Regions from separate parts of the Calidifontibacter terrae genome, predicted to be linked through region 2. Evidence: predicted binding sites of a transcription regulator. Region 2 holds the regulator's gene; each other region holds the start of a gene.
What was found. Region 2 encodes LexA, which represses DNA repair genes until DNA is damaged. Its sites were predicted from a motif close to TCGAACANNTGTTCGA; they were not measured.
Positions count from the first base shown of each region.

Region 1 (3,276 bases), on a different contig from region 2:
GATGAAGTCGGCATTGAAGATCTTGTGGCGGCAGTGTTCGGAGTTGGCTTGGGCGAACATCATCAGCTCGACGTCACTCGGGTTGCGAGCCAGACCGGTGAAGGACTCGGCCAGGTAGTCGATCTCGTCCTCAGAAAGCGCCAGCCCGAAGGTCGCGTTCGCCTCGTCGAGGGCGACCTTGCCGCGGCCCAGAACGTCGACGCGCTCCATCGGCTCGGCGACGCGATCGTCGAATAGTCGGCTCGCGCCGTTGTGGCCGGGGAAGGCCGACTCGGTCATCCGGTCGTGCAGCTGAGCCGCGACCGCATCCCAGTCTTCGACCTCACCGGCAATGACGTATTCGGTCGCCCGCTCGACGCGGTGCAAATCGATACCGCAGTTATGGGCGATGTCGGTGGCCTTCGACGCCCAGGGCGAGATCGTGCCCAACCGCGGGGTGACGACCACGAGCGTCCCGTCGCTCGGACCGTCGTACGGATCGCCGTACGTCAGCAGTCGGGTCAGTGTTTCGCGGGCGGCCACGTCGGGCTCGGCGGCCGAAGCGACCCAGTGGACATATCGAGCCGAAACGCCGGTTACGCCCGGCGCGACAGCCTGCAATCGGCGCAGCAGGGCGGTTGCGCGGAAGTCGGAGAGGGCGGAGCCGCCCGGAACGTGGGTCAGCACGAGGTGCGACAGAGCCATGGGCAAGGGTTCTCCTGGAGCGGCAAGGCGGGAGGCTCCAGGGTATCTGGCTGTGGCCACCGGTCCGCCGCGCCTGTGGCTAGGCCGTTGCCGCCCGCGGCCACGCCTGTGGTGAGCGCGCCCGAACCGAGGGTGGCTACCGGTTCGCGGCTGGCGCGACGATGCCACCGCTGGTGGTTGACGAACAGGAAGCGATCGCCCTCGTCGTGGCCCTCGGCAGCGCGCACGCCGGCGGAGAAATGGGCGATGCGACGCTGTCTGTGTTGTCCAAGGTGATGCAGGCGTTGCCCGCACCACTGCGCCGTCGCGCGAAGGCCGTAAGAGCCGTCACCGTTGATGTTCCGTTCGGCTCTGCGCCCGCCGTGGATGCCTCAACCCTCGCCACGCTCGCCGATGCAGCGGGAACGAGGGCAAACTTTCGCCCGCGCGAGGTGCCAGGCGCAGATCCGGCTGCCTAGGTGCGCGCCGGCATCAGCGGCGGCGAGACCCCCACGGCGACAGCGCTGCTGCACGCGCCCGCGGCAGAGATGGCGCAGCGATGGGGTCGCTACGGCGATGTCGATCCGGTCGACGACGCGACGTCCCGAGTCAGGATTGATGCCAGTAGCCCCGGCTGGGCACTGTTCGGACTCGCCATGGCCGGGGTGCCGTTCGAGATCGAGGAGGCTTCGCCGTCCGTACGGGAGGCGCTGGCCGACTGGGCCGCCCGCTTCTCGGCCGGCTGAGCCGTCACGAACGCTCCACTGGTTGAGCCGTCGCGAAGCCTCCGTTGGCTGAGCCGTCGCGAAGCCTCCGTTGGCTGAGCCGTCGCGACCCCTCCCCCCGTTGGTTGAGCCGTCGCAAGGAACGAACGACGAGTCGAAACCCCGGCTGGTCCAACCCCAAAGTCAACTCCAAGACCCACCCCTGTGGATACCGATCAGTACCAATTGGGTTGTGGATAAACGCAATTCATTCATACATAACCTTGAATCGCGATTCGAACAGGCGTACGATCAATACATCACATGGGGAAGTGGCGAACGCGAAACCGAAGGGGGTCGAGCATGAGTAACGCAACACTCACCATGCCGCTCCCGGCCAGTCACCGCCCCCTGGACACCCCGCCGACCGACACACCACCCTGTGGCGACGCGCGACTGCTCGAGCCCGGTTCCGGACCCGACGCCCTGGCCCACGTGACCGCAGTCATCCCGCAACTAGCCGTCTTGGCGGACGCGTGCACCCAACTGACGGAGCCCGAACTGACCGACGCCGCCCGCGTGTTGGCAATCGCCATGCAACGCGCCGAGGCCGCCCTCGTGGTGATCACCGCCGACGCGATCGACCGCGGCGTCATCACAAACTCCACCGCGGCGGGCCCCGCCCAATGGGTCACTCGCGTCGCCCTCGGGCAAGGATCCACCGACCTCATCACCGCCGAAGCCATCCGAAACGCCGGACCGCTGACGCCCGACACAGTTGCCGACCCTTCAACCGGCGACGCCGCCAGCAGTAGTCATGAGTCCGGGGTGGCCCTCGACCCTGCAGCGGCCTCGGCTGCATCGCCGGCTGCTGCCGCATTCCAAGTCCCCGGGATCGAACCAGCCCACGCGACTCGGATCGCGAAGCTCGCCCAAGCCTCCCGACACCCCGCCCACCGCGTCATGGCCGTCGCCGTACAAGAAGGTCATGCCTCGACCAGCGTTGCCAAAACCGCCCTCGAACACCTCGGCCGCATCTCCGCGATCCTGCCGACCGCGACCACCGATGAGATCCATGCCTGGTTCTTGTCCGTTCCCGCCACCCTCGGCCGAGCCGGGATCAACGAACTAACTCGCCGGATCATCGCCGAACACGGCACCCCCGAAACAGGCTCCACTCTTGATGATCAAGAGGCCGAACAAGAACGCCTCGAATACCTACGCATCTGGGACGACAACGACGGCATGACTGGCTTCGAAGGCCTGCTCGCCGGCGACCACGCGGCCGAGTTCAAACACCTCATCAATGCCCTCTCCGCCCCGTCACCCAAGACCTCCTGCTGCAACGACCCCCACCACCGCCACATCGGGAAGCCTGTTGACGCTGGCCAGACCGGCGCGAGCAAAGCAGCTGGCGAGAGTAAGGCAGCAGGCGAAGCGGCGGCCACGAGCAAGACGTCCGGCGAAGCAGCTGGCCCGAGCAAGACCGCCAGCGAAGCCGGGGACACCTTCCAGGAACGTGCCGAACTCATCCGCCTCGCCGACGACGACCGCACCCCCGAAAAGCGACGGATCGACGCCCTCATGATGCTCCTGCACCGCGTCGCCCGCTGGCTCGACGGCGACCCCACCATCGCCACCAACGGCCCCGCCCAGATGGTCGTCACCCTCGACTACGACATGCTCGCCGAAAAAATCCGCAGCACCGGCGGAACAGGTGCCGCGACCACCCGCGAGGGCCTGACTCTCAGCCCCACTACCGCCCGACAAATCGCTTGCGACGCCGCCATCATCCCGATGATCCTCGCCTCGTCCAGCCAACCCCTCGACGTCGGCCGAACCCAACGCCTCTACACCGGCGCCCTACGTCATGCAATCTTGCAAAAGTACGGCGGCTGCACCTACCAAG
Region 1 covers NZ_BAAGZF010000002.1:470,367-473,642, reverse strand. The annotation lists gene purL (phosphoribosylformylglycinamidine synthase) at 1-684, opposite strand, end outside; gene ACYU98_RS04955 (hypothetical protein) at 858-1,142, shown strand; gene ACYU98_RS04950 (WCX domain-containing protein) at 1,143-1,409, shown strand; gene ACYU98_RS04945 (HNH endonuclease signature motif containing protein) at 1,731-3,276, shown strand, end outside.
Region 1: the regulator LexA is predicted to act here: its motif matches at 1,664-1,679, upstream of ACYU98_RS04945 (HNH endonuclease signature motif containing protein).

Region 2 (3,276 bases):
GCGAGCCCTCGCGCGCGAATGCCCTCCTCGACCTCCTGCGCCAACAACGCCAACTGGTCCTCGCTGACCGGCCGGCCCTGGCAGGCCTTGCGCACGCCAACGAGCACCTTCTGCCGCGAGAACGGCTCGCTGGCACCGGAGCGCTTGACCACGGTCAGGCCTGCCGTTTCGACAGTCGAGAACCGCTTGCCACACTCGGGACATTGCCGACGACGCTTGATCGAGGTGCCGTCTTCGCTGGTGCGGCTGTCGACGACTCGCGAGTCGTCATTGCGGCAGAACGGGCAGTGCACGGGTGGCTCCTCTCGAGGCTGAGCAACCGGACACGGGCACGCAAATGCCCGAGCCGGAAGGGATGGTCAGGATCGCTCTGTAGTAGGTCGATCTGTTGATAACCGGTGGAGAAGTCGTGGACAACGTGGGGACCACATGTGGGCGACTTACATCGGTGTAACTACTAGATATAGGGATACTAGGCCGATCCGACCCCACATGCAACAGCTCGGCGAGTCGCGTTTCGAGGCGATCGACCGCCCTGGCAATAGGCCCCGGAAACACGGCTCACGACCAGGGCAGATGCTGAAAATGACGCGATCGGACGACCGCCCGAGGCGTGTCGTCCGATCGCATAAGACCGCTCCTGCTGCCTATCGCGGCAGCAGCAGGTGTTGCCCGGCGTGGACCTGCAGGGAGTTCAAACCGTTGGCCAACTGCACTTTCACCACGGCCTGACTGATCGGCAACGAGGGGTAGGCGCGGTGGGCCACGTCAGAGAGTGTTTGGCCCGTCTCGACGGTGACCCCCGCGGTCGCGGCCGCGGGTCCGGCCATCGCGCGAGCTACCCCGAAACCTGCCATCAGCACGGCCACGAGGCCGACCAGGACGAGCATCCGACGGCCTCGCACGGTCAACCGGATGCCACCGTCACGACCATCGAAGCGCCCGGCACTCGCGTGGGACTCGGTAAGTGGCGGCACCAGCTTCAGATGACGCCGCGGCCGACGCGTTGAGGGCGCCATTGCCGGCGTCGACATCGGCTGAGCAAGGTGAGTCACAGCACTCATCGGTTCCTCCATCCCCGACACCCAAGGGTGTCTCCAGGTGCAAGTGCCGTTCGCACAGGTGTGCGATCGGACGTCTGTACGATTTATAGCACGAATGTTCGAATTGGGCGAGACACGCGTCGTACACATGTTTGAAAGACTGGGTCCGACGGCATACGCTCGATTCATGCTTCGCAGCTAACTACCGACCACCGACAACATCGGTTCGGCGGCCGGCGAACGACAGCTGTAGACGTGCTCCACGAGTGACCAGACACACCGCGAACCACCAGACGGGACGACCACGACATGGCGAAGATTCACCACCTGCCCGACGGCGACGGCGGGGCCGAACTCACCACCCGTCAACGCAAGGTGTTGGAGGTCATCCGCAACTCGGTCGAGCGCCGTGGCTACCCGCCGAGCATTCGCGAGATCGGTGAGGCTGTCGGTCTGACCAGCCCGAGTTCAGTGGCCCACCAACTGTCGATGCTCGAACGCAAGGGCTACTTGCGACGTGACCCGAACCGGCCGCGCGCGATGGAGGTCATCAGCGCCGAGAGCGATGCCGACCGTCGGGATCGTCGAGGCGACGCGGGCCTTCCGGATGGCGACGAGGACGCGATCGACGAGACCGGTGTCGGCGATCAGCGCCCGGCGGCCACGTACGTTCCGGTCGTGGGTCGGATCGCCGCTGGTGGACCGATTCTGGCCGAAGAGGTAGTCGAAGACGTGTTCCCGCTCCCCCGACAGATCGTCGGCGAAGGTGACCTGTTCCTGCTGAAGGTGGTTGGCGACTCGATGATCGACGCCGCGATCTGTGATGGCGACTGGGTCGTGGTCCGCCAGCAGCCGACCGCCGACAACGGCGACATCGTGGCCGCGATGCTCGACAACGAGGCAACCGTCAAGACCTTCAAGCGCCAGAGCGGCAAGGTTTGGCTCATGCCGCACAACCCCGCCTATGACCCGATCGACGGCGACGACGCCGTCATCCTGGGCAAGGTCACCGCGGTTCTGCGACGCGTCTGATCGGGCTGGCGGGACCCGTCAGCGGGTTCCCTCAGTTGGTCGCCGCAACTGGCCGGGCCGGCAGGTGGGTGGCCAGATCGACCATCACCTGCTGCAGGTCGCGATGCACATGCGCAGTGGCGAGGTCTTCTGCTCGTGACCATCCGGTATTGACCAACACGACTGGGATGTCACGTCTGACGGCATGCCTCGCGAAGCGGTAGCCCGACATGACCCCGAGTGATGACCCGATCACGACCACCGTTGTGGCCGCCTCAACCAGCGCGAAACACTGCTCGACAAGCGCCCTCGGCACCGATTCCCCGAACATCACGACGTGTGGCTTCAGCAGGTCACTGCCGCACATCGGACAGCTGACCAGACGCAACTGCGCGTCCCACCTCCCGTCTAGCTCGACGTCACCGTCCGGTCGCAACGGCGCGTTGCGTGCGTCACCGACGGCCGCCTCGAAACCCGGATTCAGCCGTTCGATCTCCTGTTGCATCCACTCCCGGGCGACGGTCGTACGGCAGCGCAGACAAATCACTTCGTCCAGCCGTCCGTGCAACTCGATCACCGCGCGGCTGCCCGCGACCCGCGCCAACCCGTCAACGTTCTGGGTGATGGTGTGATCGATGAATCCCCGGTGTTCCAAGTCGGCGAGCGCTGCGTGGGCGCTGGTGGGCGATGCGGCGCTGAACCGGGCCCATCCGGCATAAGACCGCGCCCAGTAGCGACGCCGAGCCTCGACCGTGGCGCGAAACTCCGAGACGGTCATCGGTTGCACGCGGCGTACGCCGTCGGCTCCGCGGTAGTCCGGCAGCCCGGATGCGGTCGACAAACCCGCTCCGGTCAGCGCTAATACACCGCCCAGAGCGACTCGTTCGCGCAGCAAGTCCTCCGCTGCGGGTTCAGTTCCTTGCCCGTCTTCAAGGGCGCTGTTGGTCATCGTGGGGTGCTGGCTCATATCGCTTTGTAGGCTAGACCCCATGATCGACGCTGCTGGACTCCGAGTGATACGTGCCATCGCCGATGAGGGCAGCTTCACCGCCGCTGCATCGGCCCTCGGCTACTCCCAGCCGGCGATCTCGCAGATGGTCCGCCGGCTCGAAGAACGGCTCGGCACACCGCTGGTCGAGCGGATGGGTCGCAACGTCCGGCTCACCGAAGCGGGCGAGGTGCTTTCCCGGCACGCCACGAGTGTGCTCAGCGCCATCAGCGC
Region 2 covers NZ_BAAGZF010000006.1:256,989-260,264, forward strand. The annotation lists gene nrdR (transcriptional regulator NrdR) at 1-293, opposite strand, end outside; gene ACYU98_RS09420 (LysM peptidoglycan-binding domain-containing protein) at 648-1,064, opposite strand; gene lexA (transcriptional repressor LexA) at 1,353-2,075, shown strand; gene ACYU98_RS09430 (Sir2 family NAD-dependent protein deacetylase) at 2,107-3,021, opposite strand; gene ACYU98_RS09435 (LysR family transcriptional regulator) at 3,044-3,276, shown strand, end outside.

Region 3 (3,276 bases), on a different contig from region 2:
GGACCATCGGCAGGATGTTCGCGTCGCAGGCCATCCGGCGCACGGTGGCCGGGGTGATCGACAGACCGTCGCGAGTGATGCCGGCGCCACTGCCACCGCCGGGGCGCAGTTTTCCGGCGAGGGTCTCGAAGTCAACCGTCACCGACAGGTGCACCGGACCGCTGCTGGTCACGGTGGGGTCTGCGTCGAGCCAGCGGGCGACTCTGCGGAAGATCATCATCAGGGCATCAATCCGGCGCTTGCCCGGCGAACGGTCGTCGTCGGCTAGGCGCACCAGCCTCGCGGGGTCGGCCGACTCCCTGGCGGACACAGTGGCGGGATCGCCGGCACCAGGGTCCTCGGAGTTCGAGCCACTGGTGTGGCGGTGGTGTGGGTCCTCGCAGCAAGACGTTCGTGGGGCGGGGCCGGAGAGCGACTGCAGTATGTGTTTGAACTCTGCGGCGTGGTCGGCGGATAGCAGACCTTCGAATCCGGTCATGCCGTCTTTGTCGTCCCAGGAGCGTAGGAACTCCAGACGTTCTTGTTTTGCTTCGATGTCGTCCAGGGCGTCGGGGGTGCCGTATTCGGCGATGATCTGCCGGGTCAGTTCGGCGACCGCCTCTTTGCCGGCGGCGGCGGGGAGCGTGAGGAACCAGCCGTGGATTTCGTCGTAGGTGGCGTCGGGCAGGACGTGCTTGATCCGGTTCACGTGATGCAGCGCGGAGCGCGCCACCGTCACCGAGGCGCGGCCCTCGCGGACGGCGTTGGTCATCACGCGGTGGGAGGCATGGAGGCTGGCTTGAGCGATGTTTGCGATCCGGGTCGCGTGGGCGGGTTCGATCCCCGGGACCCGGAGTCCTTCCGGGACCACGGGCTCGGATGACTCGGCCCGCGCAATGCGGGCGTTGGTCACTAGCGGCCCGGCGTCGTTGCGGGCTTCGGCGCTGATCAGGGTGTCGGCGCCCTCACCAGCAGAGACTCGGGCAACCCATTGGGCTGCACCGCCAGCGGTGGAATTCTGCACCGCTCCGCGGTCGATTGCGTCGGCGGTGAGTGAGACGAGCACGGCCTCGGCGCGTTGTAAGTAGGCCGCCACGAGGCGCGCGGCGTCGGTGAGCTCGGGGTCGGTCAGTTGTGAGCTGGCATCGCCGAGCGCGGGCAGATCAGGCAGCCCGTCGCGCAAGCGCACCAAGAGGGAGAGGCCGGACCCCGGGTCGAGCAGGCGGGCAGCGCCACGGTTCTCCGTCTCGCCTGTCGGCTCAAGTGGCCGATAGCTCGCGGGCAGTGGAACATCGGTGATGGTCATTGCTGCCCCCTTCCACGCTCCCCAGGTGATGCCTCCATCGTACGCCTGTTCGAATGCATTTGGAAGGGGTGTGGATAACGAATTTCGTTTATCCACAGGCAGATTCGCCCGTTCTAGTTATCCACAGACGTTGCTTGGGGTCTTGACTTGCGACGGGTTTCGACGCGGCTCAACCAACGGAACGCGGCTCAACCAACGGACCGCGGCTCAACCAACGGACCGCGGCTCAACCAGTCGCCTCACGGCCGGATCGCCTTCAGATTCTCCGCCAGCCGCAGCCCGGCCGAACCGTCGTCGACGTCTTGGCCGTCGACCAGCCACACCTCGTGTCCGTCGCCGCGCAGCCGGCGCATCAGTTCCAGCAGCATCCGGCGCGCGGTGGCGTCGATCGAGGTCGAATTGAACAGGTCGACGACGACGGTGTGTTGCTCCGGTGGATACTCCTCGACCAGGCGGATGACCTGCTCGACGCTGGCGAAACGCAGCGGCCCTTGCAGCTCGTAGTGATACGCGGAGATTCCGCCGGGGAGAGTGATCTCACGATGGCGGCGAACAACCGATCGGGTCAGCGGCGGCACCGTCATCAGGTGCATTCCCATCTCGTGGCTGAGTCGCTCGAAAGTGGCAACGCCGCGCACGCTGTTGCCGTGTTCGTCGAGCCGCGGAGAGAAGGTCGCGACGCCGAACTGGCCGGGCAGCGCGCCGATGATCCCGCCACCCACACCGCTCTTGGCCGGGATGCCGACGGTCGTGATCCAGTCGCCGGCGGAGTCGTACATCCCGCAGGTCAACATCACCGACAACGTCTGCACCACGACATGCGGATCGACCACTTGTCGCCCGGTGACCGGGTTGGTCCCGCCGTTCGCCAACGTCGCAGCCATCACCGACAGGTCGCGCGTGGTGACGCGCACGGCGCACTGGCGGATGTAGCCGCGTACGACCGCCTCGGGATCAGCGGTCAACATGTCGTAGCTGCGCAACATGTGGGCGATCGCCAGGTTGCGGTGGGCGTGCTGCATCTCCGACGAAAATGCCCGCTCGTCGACGTCGAGATCGCGACCGGCGAACTGCGACAGGCCCTCGATGATCAGCTCGGTGCATCGCTCGGCGCTGTCCTGCGGGGCGCCGACCAACGAGTGCGCGGTGATCGCGCCGGCGTTGATCATCGGGTTCAGCGGTCGTTTGGAGTTGCGTTCCAGTGACAGCTCGTTGAACGCTTCGCCGGAGGGTTCGACGTCGATCCGTTCGAGCACCTCTTCGAGCCCGCGATCGCGGATCGCGAGCGCATAGACGAACGCCTTCGAGACGGACTGAATGGTGAAGAGGGTGTCGGCGTCGCCGGAGTCGTACGTGCGCCCGTCGGCGGTGGTCAACGCGATTCCGAACATCGTCGGATCGACGTTCGCCAACTCCGGGATGTAGTCGGCGGTCGCTCCGCCGGTTGCCCCGGCGCATTCGTCGGCGAGCTCTGTCAGATAGTCGGGCACGATCGATCGCATCGGACGTCCTCTCACCTCGGGTCCGCCCCACGGTAGGCAACGACCGCGGCTACGGTGAAACCGATGCGCACCCTGACCGACGACCTTGGCGCCCGAGTCGACCTGCCGGACCGGGTCGAGCGGGTGGTCAGCCTGGTGCCCTCGCTGACCGAGGCGATCGCGACGACCTGCCGCGAGACGTTGGTGGGTGCCACCGATTGGTGCACCCGCCCGAGCGACTTAGCCGTACGCAGGGTGCGTGGCACCAAGAATCCAGACCTCTCCGCGATCGCGGAGCTGGCCCCCGACCTGGTGATTGCGAACAAGGAAGAGAATCGCGAGCTGGACGTAAAGCGGCTGCGGCAGAACGGGATTGCGGTCTGGGTCACCGACATCGAGACGGTCGATCAGGCGCTGACCTCCATGCGCCGGTTGTTCACCGAGGTGTTCGCGGTTGACCCGGACTGGTTGGGTGAGGCTGAACGGGGGTTCGCGGAAGTGCCGCCGGCC
Region 3 covers NZ_BAAGZF010000002.1:331,988-335,263, forward strand. The annotation lists gene ACYU98_RS04300 (HNH endonuclease signature motif containing protein) at 1-1,285, opposite strand, end outside; gene ACYU98_RS04305 (glutaminase) at 1,525-2,787, opposite strand; gene ACYU98_RS04310 (helical backbone metal receptor) at 2,851-3,276, shown strand, end outside.
Region 3: the regulator LexA is predicted to act here: its motif matches at 1,323-1,338, upstream of ACYU98_RS04300 (HNH endonuclease signature motif containing protein).